DNA from 3 places in the Clostridium sp. MF28 genome. Region 2 is predicted to be linked to each of the others. Evidence: riboswitches for the same ligand, from Rfam matches in the RefSeq annotation. Region 2 holds a riboswitch; each other region holds the start of a gene.
What was found. Region 2 has a riboswitch for cyclic di-GMP ahead of AXY43_RS03325 (methyl-accepting chemotaxis protein). Riboswitches for the same ligand answer to the same signal wherever they lie in the genome.
Positions count from the first base shown of each region.

Region 1: it holds a riboswitch for cyclic di-GMP, as region 2 does, so the genes downstream of both, AXY43_RS19380 (acyltransferase) here and AXY43_RS03325 (methyl-accepting chemotaxis protein) in region 2, are expected to answer to the same signal.
Region 3: it holds a riboswitch for cyclic di-GMP, as region 2 does, so the genes downstream of both, AXY43_RS26040 (EAL and HDOD domain-containing protein) here and AXY43_RS03325 (methyl-accepting chemotaxis protein) in region 2, are expected to answer to the same signal.

Region 1 covers NZ_CP014331.1:4,425,571-4,434,187, forward strand. The annotation lists gene AXY43_RS19365 (ammonium transporter) at 1-637, shown strand, start outside; gene AXY43_RS19370 (methyl-accepting chemotaxis protein) at 1,112-3,112, shown strand; gene AXY43_RS19375 (metallophosphoesterase family protein) at 3,371-4,276, shown strand; cyclic di-GMP riboswitch class I at 4,558-4,648, shown strand; gene AXY43_RS19380 (acyltransferase) at 4,992-5,726, shown strand; gene AXY43_RS19385 (methyl-accepting chemotaxis protein) at 5,762-7,870, shown strand; gene putP (sodium/proline symporter PutP) at 7,978-8,617, opposite strand, start outside.
Region 2 covers NZ_CP014331.1:787,016-795,632, forward strand. The annotation lists gene AXY43_RS03325 (methyl-accepting chemotaxis protein) at 5-1,726, opposite strand; cyclic di-GMP riboswitch class II at 1,852-1,935, opposite strand; gene AXY43_RS03330 (ABC-F family ATP-binding cassette domain-containing protein) at 2,362-3,909, opposite strand; gene AXY43_RS03335 (CD3324 family protein) at 4,064-4,339, opposite strand; gene AXY43_RS03340 (HD-GYP domain-containing protein) at 4,614-5,831, opposite strand; gene AXY43_RS03345 ((2Fe-2S)-binding protein) at 6,044-6,223, opposite strand; gene AXY43_RS03350 (nitroreductase family protein) at 6,377-6,997, opposite strand; gene AXY43_RS03355 (pirin family protein) at 7,079-7,780, opposite strand; gene AXY43_RS03360 (MarR family winged helix-turn-helix transcriptional regulator) at 8,034-8,480, opposite strand.
Region 3 covers NZ_CP014331.1:5,897,379-5,905,995, reverse strand. The annotation lists gene AXY43_RS26045 (IS1182 family transposase) at 1-844, opposite strand, end outside; gene AXY43_RS26040 (EAL and HDOD domain-containing protein) at 956-2,167, opposite strand; cyclic di-GMP riboswitch class II at 2,387-2,470, opposite strand; gene gltA (NADPH-dependent glutamate synthase) at 2,732-4,120, opposite strand; gene AXY43_RS26030 (sulfide/dihydroorotate dehydrogenase-like FAD/NAD-binding protein) at 4,120-5,010, opposite strand; gene AXY43_RS26025 (iron-containing alcohol dehydrogenase) at 5,395-6,561, opposite strand; gene AXY43_RS26020 (sigma-54-dependent Fis family transcriptional regulator) at 6,942-8,617, opposite strand, start outside.

The DNA.
Region 1 (8,617 bases), 2.5 Mb from region 2:
TATGGCAATATTAGGTGGAGGGCTTTTATGGTTTGGATGGTTTGGATTCAATGCAGGAAGTGCTCTTGCAATGAATTATGTAGCTGTAAATGCATTCTTTACAACTAATACTTCAGCGGCTGCAGGAGCAGTTGCATGGGTACTTTGTGAATGGTTGCTCTATAAAAAACCTACAGCCTTAGGAACAGTAAGTGGAGCTATAGCCGGGTTAGTTGCAATAACTCAGGGGGCAGGATTCGTGAGCCCTATATCAGCTGTGCTTATTGGAGCAGTTGGCGGAGCATTAAGCTTTTTCGCAATAGCTATATTGAAGAGGAAATTAGGATACGATGATGCCTTAGATGCTTTTGGCTGTCATGGAGTAGCAGGAATTTGGGGATCTATAGCGACAGCTATCTTTGCATCAAAGGCAATTAATCCAGCAGGGAGTGATGGATTAATATATGGTAACTTTGCACTTTTAAAAGCTCATTTAATTTCTACTTGTGCAACTGCCTTGTATGCAGCAGTTGCGACATTTGTAATACTTAAAGTAATGAGTTTAGTAATGGGCTTAAGAGCTACTTCAGAACAGGAAGCAGAGGGATTAGATATTTCCTTACATGGAGAAGAAGCTTATTCAGGATTAAATATGTAGAAACATAATAATAAATAATGTATAAGAATTTAGTGAAAGCAAAATCCAGGTTACTAATATAACTTGGATTTTGTTTTTTTATTGTCTAGGAAAGTATAGAATTTTTTGATTTTGAAAGCCAGTGATACCAATGGGGTATAAGGATATTGACCTGTAAAAAATGGTATAAAGAAAGAGCGTGGCGCAGCCACTTTTGTTCTTCTTTAGGAATTTATATTCCAGTAAAATTGAGGGTATAACCTAAAAAGGTTGATTTTTAATTTTTTCTATCAAAAATAAATATAAATTTGTCAATTTAAATGAGAATGTGATAATAAATAAGAAGATTTATTAAAATATTGCTAATAAATATGACTAATGTCAAAAAAAATGTCATTTTTGAGCATAGTTTCATAAAAAGAATATAAAATGAGATATTTTGGCATATTTTGCGATATAATATGAGTTGAAGTTAATTATGAGGTGGGGGAAAATATGCATAAAGCACAAAGTCAAATTAAATCAGTAAGTATAAGGTTATACTTACTGATTACAATTGCTATGTTAGCAATAATACCAGTAGTTATTTTAGGTATCATTTCTACAACGACATCAAGGAGGAGTAATGAAAAGAGTTTTGATGAAAATAGAACTTTACTCTCAAATATAGGACAGGAAATAATAAATAATAAGATTACATATTATGAAGATACATTGAAAACATTAATTGAGAATAATAATTTTAATATTGAAGAATCACCATATAATAAATTGAATGGAGATATGAAATTAATTAAGAAGACTGATGAAAGTATTTTAAATATATATTATTCAGACAACACTGGAAAAGTATTTCAAATACTTGATAGTAAATTGCCAGATGATTATAACGCTACAGAAAAATCATGGTTTAAAGAGACTATAGAGAATCCGAATAAATATATTATTCATAGTCCTTATCAAGATAAAATAACTGGAAAAAGCGCAATAACAATATATAAGGCTGTGATTAAAAATAATGTACCGGTAGGCGTTATGGCTATAGATGTAGAGCTAAGTGAACTAGCAGATCAGTTATCAAGTATAAAATACGGACAAACCGGAGAGTTTATTATTACTGATAAAGATGGTGTAGTTATTTCTGACAATGACAAAACTAAAATTGCTGGAACAGAGCCAACTGAATACAATTGCTGGAATCAGATATCAACTGGTGATAAAGGTAAAATCAAATTCAATTATAATAATAGTACATATGAGGGGTATTTTGAGACCTCGGAACTTACTGGATGGAAGTTAATACTAAAAATCCCATCTAGTGAGCTAAGGAAATCAGAAAATGATTCAACTATAGCATCAATTATAATTATATTTGCAATAGCGGTAATCACATTAATTATAACTATGGCTATTGCTAGGAGAATAAGTAAAGGAGTAAATTCCTTAAAAGATGGAATGGAAAGAACTGCGAATGGAGAATTTAACAAAGAAATTATTATAAATAATCATATTCGCGAATTTATAATTCTAGAAAATAGTTTTAATAAAATGCAGAAAAATATTGCAAAATTAATTAAGAGTGTTGATAATTCGGCAATAAATGTTAATAAAAATGCTATAAATTCAGTTAGTATGAGCAAAGAAGTAGCAATGTCGATGAATCAGGTAAGTGAGACAATAAATCAAATATCAAGTGGAACTATGGAGTCTTCTAACAATTTAGAAATGATATCACACAGCATGGACTTACTATCTCAATCTATGAATAAGATAGAAGAAGCGACTGAAAGTGTAAATGGTATGGCAATAAAAGCAAATGATTTAGGTAAAGATGGAATAAAGATTGTAAAGACCGTTATAAATAAATCATATGAAACTAAAAAAAGTACTGAATCAGTAAAAGATGTTGTAAGTGAAGTTTCGGAAAGTATAATGAAAATAGGCACCATGAATAAGGCAATAAGTGCGATTACAGAGCAAACAAATCTTTTAGCCTTAAATGCAGCAATAGAAGCAGCTAGAGCAGGAGAAGCAGGAAAGGGATTTGCAGTAGTCGCTGATGAAATAAGAAAGCTTGCAGAAGAGACATCAGTTTCAGCCAAACAAATAGATGAAATAATAAAAGAAATAAAAAGTAAATCAGAATTAGCAGTTGACAGGGTATTAGAAACAAGTGGAACAGTAGATGATCAAGAGCATGCAGTTAAAGAATCAGAAGTGATATTTACAGAAATAGTAACAGCTATAGAAAGTTTAACAGAAAAGGTGAGTAAAATAGCTGAAGGTGTGAGCACCATAAATAATATGAAGGATGATGTAGTTGAAAAAGTAGAAAACTTATCAGCGATATTAGAAGAAACAGCATCGGGAACAGAGGAAGTTTCAGCGACAGCGCAAGAAGTGACAGCGTCAACAGAAAGCTTTGTTGATAATTTTAATAATTTAAAAGATATGGCTGAGGAATTGAAAGAAAAAATTGAAGAATTTAAACTATAAAAATATAAAATCATTATGATATATATGTTGTAATAATAAATTTACGTTTAAGACTCTAGTGAGCCAAGTGATAAATTAATTGATAAATGTAGAAATTTAATTAAAAAATATATATTTAATGTTTTATAAGATATAAAGGATTGTTGCAAAATGCAATGATCCTTTTACAATTTAAAATAAGGTCTAATTAGCAAATAGTTAGTGTCAGATACAACCTAGTTTTCATATAATATTATATTTTAAGAAAGGTGAATATATATGAAAAATAACCTTAGGTTTGATAGTAATGGCAAGTTTAAAATAGTTCAATTTACAGATATACATGAAGGACCGAGCAGAGACAAATCTATAGAGCTTATAAATAAGATATTAGATTACGAAAACCCCAATATGGTTATATTATCAGGAGATATTATTGATGGCAAATGTCAGACAGCAGAAGATGTAAAAAAAGCTATAAATCATATAGCGGAGCCAATGGAAAATAGAAATGTACCTTGGTGTATAGTTTTTGGTAATCATGATGATGAACATAATATGATGACGAAAGAAGAAATGATGAATTTATATATGAGCTTTAAACATAATCTGAGTCAAGTGGGGTATAAAACTTTTGATAGGATAGGTAATTATAATCTTCTTGTAGAAAGTTCAAAAGATAAAACGCCTAAATTTAATATATATATGATAGATTCAGGAAAATACGCTCCTGCCATTATTGGAGGATATGATTGGATAAAACTTACTCAAATATGGTGGTATAAAAGAACAGCGATAAATTTGAAGAAAAAATATAAAAGATTAATACCTGCGCTTATGTTCTTTCATATACCTTTAAAGAAGTTTAAAAAGGCATGTAAGACTGGATTAGTAAATGGTGAAAGGCTTGAAGATGAGAGCTGTGCCAAGATAAATTTATGCTTATTTAACAAAATAGTTAAAATTGGTGATGTGAAAGGTATATTTGTAGGGCATGATCATTTTAATAATTACTGTGCTACTTTAGATGGTGTTAGGCTTGGATATGCTGGATATACTGGATACGGAGGATATGGAGATGACAAAATTCCTCGTGGTGCAAGAGTATTTTTAATTAATGAAGAAAATCCAGCTGATTTTAAAACTTGGACAAGAAGAGAGTTTGATACAGAACTTAAAAAGTAAATTCTATAAAAGAATAATTTTAGGAGATATATTTTCATGAATTGGTATATATGAAATTGAAGAAAATTATTGATTTTTAAATGAATTTATTAGCATGGCGATAAGAAAAATATATATAATATATTTAAATTTATAAATATATTATATTGAATAAATGGTATTATATTGAATTAAACGATTAAATAATATCCATTTTTACAATATTGTAACTTAAATTTAGTGTATATAAGTTGAAAAATGTTGTAAAAGATGTAATAATAGAATAAAAATGAAAAAAATATAATATCAATAGGCACACTTATTGAAAAATAGGGTCGCAAAGCTATGAGTCTAAGGAAAAATTTAATTTTCTATGATTGTCAGGTTGCCAAAATGTATCTATGAATAATAAATTTTATATTTTAATTTTGGTGTCCACAATTATGTAGACACCATTTTTGCGCTCTTAAAACTTACAATAAGAAAGCTATTTTTATTATTTTTTCATGTGCAAAGTATTTGCTGCTAGAGATTCGAAGTTTGAATTATAAATAATATTAAAAGATCAGAAGGGAGTGGAGAAGGCTAATAAAATATAATCATAGTAATTAGTAGCAAAACTAAAATAAGTTGGACAAACAGTTTGACTTAATGTTGCTTATAAAATCGCGTTGAAAGTTTGACTATGAAGGAGGCGAAAAGATTATTTTTTGCGATTTTAATAATCTGAAATGATATGAGTAAAATAGACGAATTATTAAATGAAGTAGAAGTCATAGTAAAACAAGGGATAAATAAAGAGGGCGTAATAGAAATTTTAAATTCTCTAAAATGTTATTTTCCATACGAAATATTAGATGAAATGAAATTATATGGGGACTATTTACCTAAAAATAATGAATTAGAATTTTCAGAAGAAAAAAGATATCTTCATTTTTTATGGGATGTACTAGATAAATCACCTATGTGCTTAATTGCCAATTTTGCTATTCCTTATAGACAGATATTAGCAAAAAAATTATTTAAGTCATGCGGAAAGAATTTTATAGCTGAAGAAAATGTACGTTTCAATGTTCCTGACAATATAGAAATAGGAGATAACGTATTTATGAACAAAGGTGCTTTCCTAGATTCAAAAGGTGGAATAACAATAGGTAACTCAGTAGGAATTGGCGAAGGCGTTACAATTTTTACTCATTCTCATGAGGAGCATGAACATGAATTAAGGACATATGCAAAAGTAGTAATTAAAGATTACGCTAAAATATATTCTAATTCAACTATATTGCCTGGAGTAACAATTGAAAAACAAGGAATAGTAGCAGCTTCTTCTTTAGTCGGTAAAAATGTTGAAAAAAATGAGTTGGTAGCGGGTATACCAGCAAAGGCTATGAGAGAGAGAAAAACATTAGATAGAAATCAGGAAGAATTAAAGCATATATGGTTGCATAACGGTGAATTTCAAGATTAAAAAATTTGTACACCTTAAGGAGGAAATGATTAATCATGAGAATATCATTTAAATCAAAGTTAATGGTAATAATATTGCCGCTAGTAATAGTTGGATTGATATCGCTGACAGGATTTGCATATATTAATTTTAGGAGCATTATAGAAAGCGAATTAGTGAATTCCATGTCATTAAGAACAACAGAAGCAACTGGTCATATTAATACATGGCTGACGAGTAGAATGGCAGAAGTTCAAGAAACAGCTCAAAGCCCAGTGCTTAAACAAGTTTTGGAAAAAAATCCTGGTTTAAATTTAAATAGCACAGATGGATCATTAAACATAATAGATGATTTAAATTTATCAAGATTTAATTTTATTAAAAATACATATCCAGACGAATATGCAGCAGTCCATATACTAAATAGCCTAGAGCCTAGTGAATGGAGTAACGCTGATAGTTTGAATAAGCTACAAGCGAGATTTTATAATGTAAGCAATGGAAAATTTGCAACTGCTAATTGGGCTAAAGGTGCTGCAACAGAAGCTTCAGAAAGATATTCAAAGACAAATGGCGTTCCTTATGATGCAATATTTAAGCCTACATATTCTGAAGCTTATGATAAGAATGTTGTAATGATGGTTGCGTGGAATAAAGATGCACAAGGAAAAGTTACAGCAGGAGCTGCCTCAAGTTTAGCTATTGAAGCAGTAGAAAATCAAGTTAAAAATCTAAAATATGGTCAAAAAGGTTACGGAGTATTATTAGGAAGTGATGGAACTTTTATAGTTCACCCAAATAAAGATTGGGCCATGAAAGAGAAAATAAATACAGTTAACGATTCAGATCTTACTAAACTTAATGAAGCCATTCAAGGTGATAAACCAGGAGTTTTTAAATTTGGAAGTGGATCTGAGAAAAAAATTGCATTCTATGCAAAGGCACCGATTTCTGGTTGGACAGTTATAAATGTTGTTTATGAGGATGAACTTTTTGCTTCATCTAATCATTTGATACTGATTATGATTGGGATAGTTATAGCTATTATCGTAATTTTATCAGCAGCTATATTTACAGCAGCAACTAAGTTGATCAAACCTTTAGTACGCCTTAATGAGTTCGCGGAAGTTATATCTACTGGAGACTTAAGTGGTTCGATAGAAGTAAAATCCAAAGATGAATTTGGAAATCTTGCTACAGCGTTTAATCATACGATAGAAGCATTAAGAGGCATAATTACAGATATAAATAATGAATCATCAAAGGTAAATGAAGTTTCAACTAATCTTGCAAATTCATGTGATGATAGCATTAAGGTTACTGGAGAAGTTGCTAAAGCAATACAAGTGATAGCAGAAAATACAACTGAGCAGTCAAGACAAGTGACTTTAGCCAGCGAGAAAACAATTGAAATGGAAGAAGTAAGTAGAGTTGTTGTTAATAAATGTAATGATATGCTTGAAACAGCTGAAGAATCACATAACATAAGTGCGGTTGCTTTTGAAGCGGTGGATAAAGCTGTTGAAAGTATGAAATTAATTGTTGAAAACAATAAAACCAATTTAGAAGAAAGTAAAATGTTACTTGAGAGATCAAATGAAATTGGTAAGATTGTTGAAGTTATAACTAACATTGCAAGTCAGACCAATTTACTTGCTTTAAATGCAGCAATAGAAGCTGCTAGAGCTGGAGAGCAAGGAAAGGGATTTGCCGTAGTTGCAGATGAAGTAAGAACCCTTGCGGAACAATCTGCTACTGCTGCCAGTCAGATTTCGGCTTTAATAAGTGGAATACAAAATCAAATTGAGACCATTAGTAGTAGTATGGATGAAGGTTCTAAGGAAATTACTGTTGGTATGGAAACAGCGTTAAAGGCTGAAACTCATTTTGATAATATAGAAAAAGCTATAAGAAACATTTTTGATGTAGTTCGAGATGTATATAATTCTACAGAATCTATGATTAAAACAGCAAAAGATACAGTAGTAGAAATGCAAGAAACATCAATTATATCAGAACACACGGCATCAGCAACAGAAGAGGTATCAGCATCAGCTGAAGAACAGGCTGTTACTATGGACGAAATAGGAGATTCAGCTAATCAATTAGCTAAATTGGCTCATAGATTAAATGAATTAGTATCAAAATTTAAAATAAGCAAATAAGGATAAAAAATAACAGTAAGACCATAGAATTATTAGTCTTACTGTTATTTTTTATAAGTTAAAGGTACAAGATTAATTGAATACTATACCTTTAGAAAACAAATATATTATTTCATATCTGTTAATATATTTTCCATTTTATTAAACTGGTTACTGACATCACTATCTGGCTTTTTAGTTAAAAGACTAACGATAATTACAGATAGAAGTGATAATGAAAATCCTGGAATCATCTCATATAGAAAACTAGATAAACCTAAAACAATCCATAAAAGAACTGTTATACCACCAACAATCATTCCAGATAAGGCACCCCATTTAGTCATTCTTTTCCAGTACAGACTTAATAAAAGAACTGGACCAAAAGACGAACCAAAACCAGCCCATGCTTGGCCAACAATATCTAAAATAGTCTTATTTGGAAGGTATGCAAGTACTGTCGCAAATGCTGCTATGACTAATACAGCTAATTTACCTATTACCATTTGTTGTTTTTCGGAAGCTTCTTTATTAAAGAAAGCTAGATAAAAATCTTTTGTAATAGAACTTGAACAAACTAAAAGCTGAGATGAGATAGTACTCATAATAGCAGCTAGTACTGCAGATAATATAATTCCTGTAATAAATGGATGAAATAATATATCACCAAGTCTAAGAAAAACTGTTTCAGGATCACTTAATGGAGTGTTATGTTCAGTAAAATATACAAGACCTATAATACCACTTACAACAGCACCTAAAAGACCT
Region 2 (8,617 bases):
TATCCTATATTTTAAACTTAGCTATAATCCATCTTAACTCTTCAGACATTTGAGATAGAAGTTTACTAGATGAAGCTATCTCCTCAACAGATGCCAATTGTTCCTCAGCCGCTGCCGATATTGTTTGAGTCTCATCAGCTATATTACTACTTATGTTTTTAATATTATTTACTGAATCAACAGATTCTTTAGTTCCTACAGTTACTTCAGTGATAGAATATGATATTTCATGAATCTGACTAGATATTTCTATTATCATTTGAAGGATTTCCTTAAAACTTATTCCTGCAACATCAACGACATCTGCTCCTGTTTTAACTTCTTTTGAGTTTTCATTCATAACAGCAACTGCACTATTGGTTTTGTTTTGTACATCATTAATAATTCCAGCTATTTCTTTAGTTGCCTCTTGTGATTGTTCTGCTAACTTTCTAATTTCTTCCGCTACTACACTAAAACCTTTCCCGGCTTCCCCAGCCCTTGCAGATTCTATTGCCGCATTTAATGCTAGAAGATTTGTTTGCTCTGATATACCTTGGATTGTATCAAGTATTTGTCCAATTTTCACTGATTTCTCTTCAAGCTCGCTTATAATATGCGATGTTTCACTAGTCTTTTTCTCTATTATTTCCATTTGGTTCATTGCCTTCACTACAGCCTCTTCGCCAGCATTTGCTGATATTTTTGCCTTATCTGTTAACGATGAAACAGATTTTGTATTTTCAGATACTACATTTATCTTATTAGATATGTTTTCAACCACTTTGTTTGTACTATTAGCAAAAGAAAATTGCTCATCTGCTCCATGTGCCATTGTTGTTACTGCGGATGCAACTAGATTTGATGCATCTGCTGATTGCTCAGCACTTGCTGTAAGCTCTTCAGATGATAATACTAACTGCTCAGATGTATTTCCTAATTGTTTTATTAGTTCAATAATGTTTTTGGTCATCTTATCTATCGCATTACTTACAACACCAAATTCACTCTTATCATTAAGACTTTCTTCTTTTATCTTTACAGAAAAATCACCTTGTGATAAAGAACCCATGTATACTACAAAGTCATTTAATCTCTTTGTGATACGTTTTGTTATTAGTATTCCTAATAAAATTGCTAATATTGAAGCTATAATAACAATACTTATAAATGTTGCTGTTGCAATTTTTAAATTTGCTTTATCCTGAGCGTTTATTTTTTCAGCAATTTGTCTATTATGTTCTCCAAGTTCAACTAAATCAGCTAAGAAAGTATCAGCATATGATTCAACGTTTTTCTCATAGTATTCGTACGCTTCTTGATTTTTGTTTTCAATGGCTAAATCTAGTGCGACTTTTCTTCCTTCCCTATATTTAGCTAAATTACTATCAATCTTACTGATCTTATCAGCCTCAAAATCATCTAATTTCATTTTTTTATAAAGAGCCATATAGTTGTTAAATTCTTCAGCACGAGTATTTATATCTTTTGTTAAATTACTATTTTCATTTTTATCAGTAGTTACCATAATTCTAAAAATGTCAGCTGATATAGCCCTTGCATGCACTCTAGACTCACTAAGCCATTCACTAGATAGCAGTCTTTCACTATACATGACCTCCATACTTTTACTAGACGTTTGTAAAAAATAGTAACCGGTTATTCCAACTGCAAATAATCCTACTAAAGAGCAAATTATAAGCATCGCTAATTTTCTACCTACCTTTAAATTATTAAGCCACGTCATTTTATTGTCCCCCTTATCTTAATACTAGGATCTTAAATATAATTTCATTATTACAATATATTTATTAAAATGATTAATAAAAAATAAAAAACCAACAAAAACTTAATATGTTTATGGATTACTAAGTTTTAATTGGTCGGTTGCACAACTAGCTCCAAATTCTCAAAGTGCCCAGATATAGAGAATTTTTCATCGCTTCCAATTGTTCTATTTTTTATAAATACACTTACCTAATATATAGAAATATTATCATATTCATGCAAAAAAATCAATAATGCTTAATATAAATTGTCGAAATTTATTCCATTAGCTTCCGATTATACTATTCTTATTTACAGTAGAAAATTTTTAATTATACGAAACTTCCCTGTACAACCATATCAATTCACTAGTTCTCCTTAAATTAATGCATCTCAACTAATAAGTACTTTTCTAAGATTCAAGAATGAAAAAAACTACGCAGAATCAAAATTAATTCGACTTAGGATTTTTTCATAATTTTATTTACCAATAAATCACAAATAAATGCTATATATAAATAGGACGAACCTTAAAAATAGATACTAAACGCTCTATTTTTAAGGTTTCTTTTTATACATTCTTATAGAATTACATCCGCAATGTAATATTATTTTCTAAAGCACCCCCCATTCTTCACAGTTCCATATATCTGTAGCAATATCTTTATAAAATTCCGATTCATGACATACTAAAATCATGCTTCCTTCATATTCTTTTAACGCACGCTTTAGTTCATTTTTAGCATTAATATCTAGGTGATTTGTTGGTTCATCTAATACTAATACATTTGTATATTCATTAATAAGTTTGCATAACCTGACTTTGGCTTGCTCTCCTCCGCTTAATATATTAATGGGGCTATCTATATGCTGCCTTGTTAATCCACACCTAGCCAATTCTCTTCTTACCTCCGTTTGAGTTAGGTGAGGAAACTCACTCCAAACATCATATAAAACTGAATTAGTGCTATTCCATGCAATTTCCTGCTCAAAATATCCTATTTTTCTATGCTCACTTAAAGTAATTTCACCATTTATAGGTTTTAGCATTCCAAGTAAGGTTTTTAGCAGAGTAGTCTTTCCTAATCCATTAGCTCCTGTTACTGCAATTTTTTGTCCTCTTTTCATTTTTAAGTTTAAAGGTTTGCTTAAAGGTCTGTTATATCCGATAATCAAGTTGCTTACTTCAAGGATTATACTTTCTGGCATTTTTACAGTTTTAAAATTAAAATGAGGTTTTATAATTTCTTTTTTTATTTCTATTCTTTCAATCTTATTAAGTTTCTTTTCTCTTGATTTAGCTTGCTTTGAAGTTGAGGCTCTTGCTTTATTTTTTCTTATATAATCTTCAAGCTTTTCTATTTCATTTTGTTGTTCTTTATATTCAATCAATCTCTGTTCTTTTCGTATTTCGTATAGTTTAATAAAATAATCATAATTCCCTTCATATCTTGTTAATACTTTGTGCTCAAGATGATAAACTACGTTTACTACATTATTTAAAAAAGCATTATCATGTGATATTAATATAAATGCATTTTCATAATTTGCTAGATAATTCTTAAGCCATTCAATATGCTCTTCATCCAAATGATTAGTCGGCTCATCCAGTAATAAAATATCTGGCTTTTGCAAAAGTAATTTAGCGAGTAAAATCTTAGTTCTTTGCCCGCCACTTAAAGTTGAAACATCTTTATCCAAAAGTTCCTTAATTCCAAGACCTACTGCAGTTGCCTGTATTTTAGAATTAATGCTATAGAAATCATTTTTATCTAATATTTCTTGCATAATAGCAATTTTATTTAAAGATTTTTCCATATCCTTCTCACTCATATTTTGAAGATCAATATATAAACTATTAATTTTACTTTCTATATTAAATAAATTAGCAAATGCTTCTTTTAAGAAATTTAATGCATCAATTCCTTCTTTCAAATCAACCAATTGATCCATATAACCAATGCTGAATTTATTATTCCACTCAATAGTACCTTTATCTGGTAATATCTGATCAGTAATAATTTTCATCAAAGTCGATTTTCCTTCTCCATTAGCACCAATAAGTCCAATATGCTCTCCTTTTAATAACCTAAAAGATACATCATTAAATAATATTCTATCGCCAAATGAATGACTCATGTTTTCAATTGTTAAAATACTCATATTCTACATCTCCTTGTGTCCTCATAATAAATGATATCATCATGTAATATGAAGACCAAGTTTAAGAATAAATCTGTAATGTTTATAATCATACTGAAAAAAGGCATATTCTTCATAGTAATGACTGTGAAAAATATGCCTTTTCTCTTATATTTTAAGTAGAATTTTTTTGTTTCCTTATTATTCTTCTAATACTACCTTCAGTTAAAAAATACTGTTCAGCTAAAATTTTAACGGACATTCCAGATGAATACTTATTAAAAATTTCTTTATCTCTTGCACTAAGATATCTTTTAGTCTCAGTATTTTCTCCCCATGATTTTTTGTTTTCATTTTTTCTTGGTATATAGATATATCCACCATCTGTATATTTTTGAATTAGTTCAATTATATTATATGGCAATATATTTTGTGCTTTTTCATATTTCATAATTTCTTCGCTCCACTCTACATTTAATATCTAAATGAAGATGCAAAGACCTATTATAATATGAAAAACTTAATGTTGATATATTGGCTCCAGGCAAAAGTTTTTCACATATTATAATCTTTGCATGGAGCTAACTACTATTACTAGAAACATAATGAATTCACTTCCTTTTTATTCTATAATATTATATCACAATAACTTGTGTCAATTTTGACGCTTTGAGCCTCAAATTTAATTCTTATTTCTAAATCCTAAGAAGATACTTCATTATAATTTAACTCAACTTACTAAAAACATAATCAATATCTCTAGTTATTTTAGTATCTATAAATCCATTGTCCATCATACTTTTTAGTATTTCCATTGCCTTTTCGTGGGCTAATCCCTCTCTATATGGTCTTTCCTCTGTAAGTGCCTGATAGATATCAAGACAAGTCATAAGACGCGAATTAAAATCTAATTCTTTATCTGTCATCCCAATAGGATATCCTTTTCCATTTAACTTTTCATGATGATTTGAAGCCCACTCAGTTATATCCTCAAATCCTTTTATTTCTTGAAGTGCTAATCTAGTGTACTCTGGATGTTTCATTATAATTTTAAATTCCTCATTAGAAAGTTTATCAGGCTTGTCTAACACATCATTTGGCACTGCTAGTTTACCAATATCATGAAGATCTGCAGCAATAATTAGCTTCATCTTTTCTTCCTTCTCTAAGTTATAGAAATCTGCCATAATAGCCGCCTTCTCTGATAAACCCTGAGAATGCCTTTGAGTATAGCTAGATTTAGAGTCAATAATCTTTGACAACACATTAGTTATACCATGAATCTCTTCAAATGATAATTCCAGACTATGCTTTGGAATTCTTTTTTCTAATTCTATACTAATAAAACTATTTTCTAAATTCATCCAGAACTTTTTCTCTTCAGTAACTTTAAAAAACGCTTTTACAATTCTTGAAGAAAATGATATATTTTCTTGATTTCTTACAAATTCACAAACTTTGTTTTGCATATCTTGATTATTATTCTGCAAATCAAAGGTCTTTTCTAAAGCATCTGCGATTGCTATAATTTGCGACATTAGAGGAATTTCTTCTCCTCTTAAACTAAAGAATCCTGTACCATCATACCTTTCATGATGGTACTTTATTATATTTTTCACATTAGTAAGCAATGGATAGTTTTTAATATTACTTTCTCCAATTGTACAATGTTCTTTTACACCTTCTAATAATGCTGCATTTTTTAATTCTTTTGTAGCTAATTTTTCATGCAGGCTATATTCACTTAACCCATTGTCATGAAGCATTGCAAGTGCAGCTACATCATGGAGCTCTTCTGAATTCAGCCCCAGTTCTTTAGCAATACTAATTGAAATATATGCAGTTCTTTTTCCATGGTTAGATGCCATCCCGAGAATATCCATCTCCACAAAGTCTAAAGCAAATGAAACAGCCATTAGAAATTCATTTAACCTAAATAACATAATCCTCCTCCTTGTTACATCAAACTTATCTTTTGTATAAAAAAACGAAAATAGTATAAAAATATTTTATACTATTTTCGGTACTTTTACCACAAAATTAGTTCATTTACCAATTATGCTATCTGCTGTTATATTTTCACTGAATTTTTACTATGTCTTATATTATATATAGTATTTTCTACTTCTAATGTGTTATATATGGTTATGAAATTCTATTTTCCTAATAATTCATCAACTAATGCTTTATTTTTTTCTACGCAATGCCCACAGCCAGTTCCTACTTCAGTTTTTTCTTGAACTTCTTCAAATGATTTTGCGCCATTAGCAATAGCATTCTTTATGTCTTTTACTTTAACATTTTTACATCCGCATATTACTTTATCATCATCCATTATATTGCCTCCTTAGTTATTGTTAGATTAAATATAAAGCTTTTTACACTGAATAGTTTTAACACTTTTATTTTTATTATGTATACTAATAGTGAAATTCAAAGCTTTTACACCCTAAATCCAATATTAATATTTGGGGTGTAAAAGCTCTGATCAATAAAATTTCACAAATTCAGCAGCAGGCTTTCTATATCCTCTAATTTTATTACTACTCTTGTCCATTTTCCCCATAGTAATCATTAAAACTGGAACTTCGTTCTCTGGAATATTTAATAACTTACCAATTTTCTCCTTCTCAAAATAAATCATTGGGCATGTGTCCCAGCCTTTATTTTTAGCTAATAACATAAATAGCATTGCTGACAATGAGGCATTTCTTATAGCTTCATCATGTTTAAATTCTTCTCCCCAGCCTTCATAAAGACTATTAATAGTATTAAGCATGATTTCATAATCAGTTTTATCGATCATTCCAAGCATCATTGAGCCTTCATAAATTTTATCTGCTGATAAGTATGCGTTTTTATCACCTGTTACAATTATAGTTGCTGAAGCAGTTTTTATTTTGTATTGTTTAAATGATGCATCATAAACTTTCTCCATAAGCTCTTTGTCTTCTACAACATAGTACCTAGCATGTTGCAAATTAAAAGCAGAAGGCGCCAGTGAAAGTTCTCTAAATATATCATTAAAATCTTCTCTAGGTATTTTAATATTTTCAATAAATTTATTAGCTGATCTTCTTTCTCTTACAATTTTTAAAAAATCATTCATTATTAACCCTCTTTTTATTCTTATTTTGTTTAAGAAATTCAACCAACCTCCCTCTGAAGATTAGTTGAACTTATACAATTCTTAATTTTCTTTCTTCATTTCTAAAATCAAAATATGAGATGTCTTTTTAGCTTTGATTAAAATATCTTCCTCAACTATTTCCATTCCATCTCTATTATTTAATTCAATGTCATTTATTATAGCGCCACCTTCTATTTGAACCAAATAGGCCTGTCTCCCTTCATTAACTTGAAAATTAATTTCTTTTCCCTTATCAAGTTCCAAAGAATAAACATTTATATCTTGATTTATTTTTATTGGCGCATTTCCATTTTTACTTGAAACCATATGAAGCCATTTATTTTGTCTATCGCTCCAGTCAAATCTATAATCTCCATAATTAGGCTTATAATCTTCCTTATCTGGGAATATCCATATCTGTAAAAATCTCAACTCATCTTTTCCTAAATTATGCTCGCTATGATATACGCCTGTGCCAGCACTCATGTATTGAACATGACCACGAGTTATTGTATTTTTATTTCCCATGCTGTCTCCATGTGTAAGTTCACCGTTAACTACATATGATATTATTTCCATGTTTCTATGTGGATGAGTATCGAATCCAGTGTTAGATTCAACTAAATCATCATTTATAACTCTTAAAACTCCAAACTTTATATTATGTGGATTATAGTATTCTGCAAATGAAAAATGAAATTTACTTCTTAACCATCCTAAATTACTACTGCCCATATTTCCGCTATCAATTACTCTTAACATTTTTTATCCTCCTCCATTTTATCTAACTCTATCAAATTTTAGATCATATTCGCAAAATATAATTTATAAATAAGTAATAGATAATAATAAATATTTAAAAAGTATTACTAATAAACTCAAAGAGTTTTTCTACTACTCCTACTTTTTCACTCTTGCTTTTTGCTCTATTTTAAAATATGGTTAACACTTCAGTACTAATTAGTTAATTACTAATTAGTACTATTTGTTTAAAAACTAAGGTGTAAGTTTCACTTTATACACCTGATAATTTCTTTAACATATTTATTAGATCCTTTTTCTCTTCAACACTTAAAGCGCTAAAAATTTCACTTAAATTATCTACATGTTTAGGGAAGAGTTCACTCATAAGCTTTCTTCCTTTTTCAGATATGCTTATTAAACTTGCACGTCTATCCTTAGGATCAGGACGCCTATCGATCAAATCATCTTTAGCCAAGTTATCTATAACAACAGTCATATTGCCACCAGTTGAAAGAGTTTTTTCTAATATTTCACTGACTCTTAAATCTCCCTTATGATACAGTACTTCAAGCACCCCAAATTGTGAATAAGTCAATCCTCCTTCTTTGATGATCTTAAGTTCTCTTTTATTAACACTTTGTATGCATCGGCTTAATGCTATAATAGCCTTTAAATTTAAATCATTTAATTCTCCATAAGTAACTTTATTCTTATTCATGGATATAATATTATTACTAATTAGTAATAATGTCAAGGTATCATATCAAAATAGTTTTCCCAAAAACAAAAACCACACAAAAGCTTCATTGGTTTTACCCAAATCAAAAAAAGCTATCTAAAACTCAAATATTTTAA
Region 3 (8,617 bases), 1.0 Mb from region 2:
TATGATCATCTTTCATATGCATGAAAGTTGCGTCTGGATCAGTTTTAGAATAACTATTTCTTTTTGAAAATATTTTTTTACTCAAATTATATTTTTCTTCTCTCTCTTTATATTCAGATAGTTGCTCTGTCCACTTTTGAATTTTGGTTTTTCTTTTACCAATTCCATGAACAAACTCTATGTTTCTTTTCTTTTTTTCATATTCAAGCCATTGAAGAATTTTATCAATATCATCTATTAATGTTTCTTTCTGAACAGTAAATTTTTTTAATTCTCCAAGGTTAATATTTTCTAAAAGAACAAGAATTTTATCAAACATTTTTTCTTCATTTTTTAAAATAGTTTTTTTCCAAACAAATGTATAACGATTAGCATTCGCTTCGATTTTAGTACCATCAATAAATGCATTTTCAAATAGTATTTCATTTTGATTTGCTAAATAATTAACTTGTTGATAAAATAAATCTTCAATTACCTCATTTGAAATATAGTCTTTACGAAATCTACTGATTGTAGCATGATCCGGTGCCTTATAACATTGAAGTAACCACTTAAAATTTATATCTCTTTTGCATGCTTTTTCGATTTTCCTGCTTGAATAAATATTTTGAGAATAAGCATATGATATTATTTTGAACATAATTTTAGGTTCCACTGCCGGTTTTCTTCCAACGGAAGAGTACGCCTTATACAACTTCGTGTAATCTAATCCCTCCAATACATGGCTTAGCAAGCGGACTGAATCATCTGATGGTATTAAATTTTCTAGATTTAATGGTAATATAAGTTGAAAATTATCATTAATCTCAGTATAATCTTTATTGTGTAATTTGGTTTTTAGCATAAGTAAATTATACAATGAATGTGAGTTCTTCGGAATTCACATTTTTTATATCTAAAAAAATGAGCCGCTACAAAACTAACTATGTTAGTTTTGCAACAGCCCCTTATTTTTTTAACTCACAACATCATCTGCCCATTTTATAGCATCTATATAGGCTTCTGCAAGCTTATTATCATTAACCCCTATTTCCTTAGTATAAAACTCAACATTTTCCCACTGACCCTTTTCATAGTTAATAGCCAATTTCAATATTTTATTCAAGTAATTATCTTTTTCAATTAGTCCTTCCTTTATTTCATCATCTATATATAATTCTTTTAAGATCACTTCAATTGAACAATTTAAAATTGCGTCCATAACTGAAAATAATCCTACCATATAAGCTGAATAAACATTATTTTTATACTCACTCATATTACATATTAATTCACATAACTTCGCTCTCTGCAATGAGACTTTTATAAGTTCATCTGTGTTATTTTCCTTTAGATCATTTAGCAGAACTACATATAACCATTTTATAATCTCTTTTCTTCCCAAAAGTGCAATAGCATATTTTATAGATCTTACTTCATTCTTTAGGCAGTATGCAGACGAATTTATCAATTTGATTATTTTATATGATAAACCTAAATCCTTTATTATTAGTTCCTCTAATTTATTAAAATCAAAATCGTCTTTATTAATTAACTTTAAAATTTTTATTGCTGTATCTTTGTTAGTCGGAATGTTTTTTCTGGAAAGCACTATTGGTTTACTAAAATAATATCCTTGAAAGTATGAATATCCTAGTTTCAAAGCCTCATCATATTCTTCTTTGTTCTCTACTTTTTCAGCTAAAAACTTTATTTTATTATTTATTTTTTTTAGTTCAAATACTTTCTTTCTTTCTCCCCCTGTAGTGATTTTAAAATCTATCTTTATAATATCAGCTATTTCTATTAATTTAATATATTTAGTATGGAATACAAAATCATCTAATGCTAATATAAATCCTCTTTTCTTAAGTCTTTTACACGCATCCACAATTTCATCATTTGGTTCTATATTTTCTAAAATTTCTATCACAACATATTCTTTAGGAAGTATGGTTGCTATTTCTTTCTTTATCAATTCTTCAGTAAAATTTATAAATGCCTTCTTGTTATCAGTAATATCTTTGAAGTCAAATGTATAAAATGTATTAGCTATAACCTTTAAAGTTGCTTCATCCCCATTAGTATTGTTATAGAAATTATTTTGTCCATTTCTAAATAGAAGTTCATATGCAACAACTTCATTTTTCCTGTTAAATATAGGCTGTCTAGCTACAAAAATATCCATAACAGTCTCATCCCCTTCATTAATACTTATATACCTCTTAATTTAACCCTTACTGTAGCTGTAGTATAATTGTAATTCATAAAAATTGAAATCTTCTCTCAATGAGCTTACTTACGTAATGCTTAAACTTAAGATATATAAGTTCTTATTTATATATAAATCAAGTAAATTTTTTCACATAAAAAACCAATTAAAACTAACTAATAAAATAATTAATTAATCTTAATTGGTCGGTTGCACAACTAGCTCCAAACCCTTAAAGTGCCCACTTAGAAAGAATTCTTCATAGCTTCCAATTGTAATATAATACATTAATATGTACTCATTTCATATATATGAAATATTATCATCAATCTATAATAAAATCAACAAATAATATCATTAAGAATACTAAATTAGAGATTTTTAAGGAAATTTTAAGATTATTTCCTCTTTTTATAGAGACATTATTTTTATTTTAAAAATAACTTTTCTTAAATATCGTCTAAAATTATAAACAAAAAAAGATTAGTTACATCTATATTTCCTTGTAACTAATCTTCTTAATATATAATATGTTAAATGCTATCTACTTAAATATTCATCTATTGCTGCAGCAGCTTTCTTTCCTGCTCCCATTGCTAAAATAACAGTTGCAGCACCAGTAACTGCATCTCCACCAGCATAAACACCTTCTTTAGTTGTTAATCCATCTTCACTAGCAACTAAACAAGATCTACCATTGATTTCTAAACCTTTAGTAGTTGATGAAATTAATGGATTTGGTGAAGTTCCAAGTGACATTATTACTGTATCTACGTCTAACACAAACTCTGAATTTTCCTTAACTACAGGTTTTCTTCTTCCTGAAGCATCTGGTTCTCCAAGTTCCATTTTAACGCATTTCATTCCTTTAACCCATCCATTTTCATCTGTTAAGATTTCTGTTGGATTAGTTAAAACATCAAATATTACTCCTTCTTCTTTAGCGTGATGTACTTCTTCTGCTCTTGCTGGAAGCTCTGATTCACCTCTTCTATATACTATATGAGCTTCTGCACCAAGTCTTAAAGCAGTTCTTGCTGCATCCATAGCAACATTTCCTCCGCCAACTATAGCAACTTTTTTACCTGCTTTAACTGGAGTATCATATTCTTCTTTAAAAGCTTTCATTAAGTTTACTCTTGTTAAAAACTCATTAGCTGAAAATACACCATTTGCATTTTCTCCTGGTATTCCCATAAACTTTGGAAGACCTGCTCCTGATCCAATGAATACAGCTTCAAAATTTTCATCTTCAATTAATTGATCTATAGTTATTGTTCTTCCCACAATTACATTAGTTTCAATTGTTACTCCAAGCTTCTTTATGTTTTCAATTTCTGCTTTAACAACATCATCCTTTGGTAATCTAAATTCAGGTATTCCATAAACTAGAACTCCACCCGCTTCATGTAGTGCTTCAAATATAGTTACATCATAACCTTTTTTAGCTAGGTCTCCTGCACAAGTAAGACCAGCAGGGCCACTTCCAATTACCGCAACTTTCTTCCCTTTAGAAGGTTCTGTTTGTGATAAATCTACTTTATTTTTTCTTGACCAGTCTGCGGTAAACATTTCTAATTTACCTATAGCTACAGCTTCACCTTTAATTCCTAGTACACAGTTACCTTCACATTGATTTTCTTGTGGACATACTCTTCCACAAACCGCTGGAAGTGCACTATATTTTGCTATTTCTTTAGCAGCACTTTCAAAATCTCCAGTTTTAGCCTTTGATATAAATCCTGGAATATTGATTGATACTGGACATCCCTCAACACATTTAGGATTCTTACAATTTAAACATCTATTTGCTTCTTTTATAGCATCATCTTCATTATATCCTAAACAAACTTCCTTAAAGTTTTTTGCTCTTACTTCTGGAGCTTGTTCAGTAACAGGTGTTCTTTTCATTCTATCGTTCATCTCTATTACTTATCCTCCTTACATCCACAACCACCATGGTTATGAGTGTTTCCTTCTTCATGTTTTAATAATTCTCTTCCTTCTTCTGTTTTATACATAGCTTGTCTTCTCATTGATTCATCGTAATCTACTAAATGTCCATCAAATTCTGGTCCATCAACACATGCAAATTTAACCTTTCCTCCAACAGTAACTCTACAAGCACCACACATTCCAGTACCATCAACCATTATAGGATTTAAACTTACTACAGTTGGAATATTTAATTCTTTAGTTAACATTGAAGTAAATTTCATCATTATCATTGGTCCAATGATAACAGCTTGGTCATATTTCTTACCCTGATTATTAACTAATTCCTTAAGCATATCTGAACCAGTTCCTTTAAAACCGTACGAACCATCATCTGTTGTTACGTAAAGATTTCCAGCAACTGCCTTTAATTCTTCTTCATATATTAATAAATCTTTATTTCTGCTTCCTAAAATAACATCTACAGCTATCCCATGTTCGTGCATCCACTTAACTTGAGGATAAACTGGAGCTGCTCCTACGCCTCCTGCAATAAAGATAATATTTTTCTTTTTCAATTCTTCTAGATCTTCATGAATAAATTCACTTGGTACACCTAATGGACCTACAAAATCAGAAACATAATCTCCAACATTAAATGCTGCTAACTGCTTAGTTCCTTTTCCTATAGCTGCAAAAACTATAGCCACTGTACCTTTTTCCGCATTATAATCTGCAATTGTTAAAGGTATTCTTTCTCCTTTTTCATCATTTTTTATAATTATAAATTGACCTGGTTTTGCTGATTTAGCAACTCTAGGCGCTTCTATATCCATCAAGAATATGTTATTGGTAAGTTCTCTTTTGTTAACAATTTTGTACACTCTTAGTACCCCCTACGCTTATAAATTCTATTGATAATTTCAAATTAAACTTGCTTAGATAGAGCTTGATCTCCATCTTAATCTTAGCTGAGCTTTATCTATCGTCATGTAGCTGTTGCCTCTCACTAAAAGAAGTCAGGGTGTTACAGCTTCTAGACATCAGGTAAGTCAGATAATTGGAATTTTCATCCTTATTGCCTTATTAACAACAAAGACTCTCTGAGGTTGAGAGCCATTGTTGTTTTATTAATGTTGTAACGATTCTTTTAATAATTATTCAATTGTTTATCTCAATAACTTTTTTAAAGTTATATGATTCTTAATGTAAAACAACGTACTTTATCTCTATAAGATTATGAACTAAAAAAATTGCCTTTATTTATCTTACAAATTAACTTTAGTTCCATAGTATGTGCATTCAAATAATTTTTCCATTGTAGCATCATCTATTTCTCTAGGATTTGATCCTGTACATGCATCTAATACTGCATTATGAGCGACAAATGAAAGATTAGCTTTAAAATCTTCTTCAGTAACTCCATACTCTTTCATTGAGTGAGGAATTTCTAACCTATCATTTAATCCATTAATTAATTCGATTAATGAATCAGTTAACTCAGCATCATTGTTTCCTTTTAATTTTAAGGCTCTCGCAATATCTCCATATCTATTTTCGCATTTTGTTCTATTATACTCAATTACATATGGTAAAAATATAGCATTTGCACATCCATGAGGAATATGGAATACAGCACCAACCTTATGAGCCATTGAGTGAACTATTCCAAGTAATGCATTAGAAAACGCCATTCCAGCTAAACATTGAGCTTCATGCATTAGATTTCTAGCTTCTTTATCTCCTTCAAATGATTTGATTAAATTTTCTTGAACCATTTCTACAGCTTTAATTGCTAATGGATCTGAGAAATTTGATTGAAGTGATGCAGTGTATGCTTCTATAGCGTGAGTTAATGCATCCATTCCAGTATGAGCTGTTAAAGTTTTTGGCATAGTTTGAGCAAGTGCTGGATCAACTATTGCTATATCTGGAGTTATGTTAAAATCAGCTAAAGGATATTTAATTTTTTCTGAATAATTTGTGATAACTGAGAATGCTGTAACTTCTGTAGCTGTACCGCTTGTTGATGGAATAGCTACAAACTTAGCTTTTTGTCTAAGGTCTGGTAATCCAAATGGAACAACTGCTTGTTCAAAAGTAAAATCTGGGTATTCGTAGAATATCCACATAGCCTTTGCAGCATCAATTGGTGATCCTCCACCCATTGCAACTATCCAATCAGGCTCAAAGTTTCTCATAGCTTCTGCGCCTTTCATTACTGTTTCCACTGATGGATCTGGTTCAACACCTTCAAATAATTCTACTTCCATTCCTGCTTCTTTTAAATAATCTTCAACTTGTTTAAGAAATCCAAATCTTTTCATTGATCCGCCACCAACTACTAAGAAAGCTTTCTTACCTTTTAAAGTTTTAAGTGCCTCAAGTGCTCCTTCTCCATGATAAATGTCTCTTGGTAAAGTAAAACGTGCCATAAATATTTCCTCCTAAAATTTGCTCATTCATTATTTTGCACAAGTGCAGAATAATAAGTTAATATGTCTATTTTTGACCACATAAATTATTAAAGCAATATTCATGCCAACTTGTGATTATTTTATCAATATATTTTATATTTATGATAATAAAATGTCAAAATACAGGAATACTTTTCTAACAAAAAACTCGTAATTCCTCATAAATATTATATTTAAAGGTCTTAAATTAAGTTATTAAATATATATAAAATAAGTTATACATAAATTAATTGTTAAGCATCTACTCATTTATATAAATAATTTTTAACAAAGATATGTCCTAAAATAATACAGCATAAATTTAATACAGCGTAATATTTTAGGACATGCTTTATAATTTATTTATGTTTTTTTAATTTTAGGTATAGAGTGTTTCTACTTATACCTAAAGTTTTAGCAGCTTTTGTCATATTATGATCATTTATTCTTACAGCTTCATGAATTGCCTTCATTTCTAGTTCTTCTAGATTTAAAGTATTTACCATATACTCAGTCTTTTCAGTATTAACATTCTTAAGTAAACCATTAGTCTTATTGTCTTCCCATATCTCTTTATTTAAAAAACCATCTTTTAATATTTTCCTATCATATGTTTTATCTGTCTCAAAACTTTGATTATCTTCAAATTCCCATAAATTAAAAGATGATCGTCCATCCAAATTTACTATATTCTCAATATAATTTTCAAGCTCTCTTATATTTCCAGGCCAATCATAGTCTAATAACTTATTATATAAACTTTTATCAAGCTCTGGTATTGATTTATTCAGCTGAAAGGATTTAATTCTTAAGAAGAAGTCAATAAGCATTTTTACATCGCCTTTTCTCTCTCTTAAAGGCGGTAAAGTGATTGGAATTACACATAATCTATAGTACAAATCTTCTCTAAAATTTCCTTTTTGAACTTCTCTTTTTAAATTTTTATTAGTAGCTGCTATAACTCTTACATCTATAGGAATCTCTTTGCTTCCACCAAGCCTTGTGACTCTTCCATTTTGAAGTACTCTTAACAGCTTAACCTGTGCATCAAGTGGCATTTCCCCAATTTCGTCTAAAAACAAAGTACCTCCGCTTGCAATCTCAAACTTACCTGGATTTCCGCCTCTTTTTCCTCCTGTAAAAGTCCCATCCTCATACCCAAACAATTCACTTTCTATTATATTAGCTGGTATAGCTCCACAATTTATTGCAACAAATTTATTTCTTCTTCTTACACTATAATTATGCATAGCCTGTGCTAATATTTCTTTACCTGTTCCACTTTCTCCTTGAATTAGAACAGTTGAAGGACTATTGGCAATAACCTTACAGTTAGTTATCACATTAACAATGGCTGCACTATCCCCAATTATATCATTAAAAGTAAAAAATGCCCCTGTTGCATTTTTGTTGTCTTTTCCTTCTTTTTCATAGCTTATTGTTACAACCATACCTATAATATTTTCTTTATGTTTAAGCCCTTTAAAAACCAACCTTATTTTATGTCTGCTTGTATGCTTTAATTTTAATTCCTTTATAATATCACCGTTATGGTTTTCAAGTTCTTCTATTACATTTCCCAAATCAGGCAAAATATAATGTATATCTTGACTTATTATCAAATCCTTATCTATATTAAATATCTCTACCCCAAGTTTATTTATATTTATTACTTTATACTCTTTATTTACTATCATGATGCCTTTATCAACATTATCTATGACACTCTCCATATAATTATAAGTTTGATTCAATATATCACGTATACCCTTCTTGTCCAGTTCATTTTCGATTGCCTTTACACCAAAAACAACTAAGCCTAAAGTATGTGGATGCTTCATATCTCTTCTACCTGTTAAGTTCAATGTTCCAATAATTTCTCCCTTTGTATTATGAATAGGTGCAGCAGAGCATGTTAAATTGTGGAACCTTTTTATGTAATGCTCAGTTGCAGTTATCTGAATACACCTGTCTTCTTTAATTGCTGTCCCCATGGCATTAGTACCTATACTTTGCTCGTCCATATAAGCCCCAA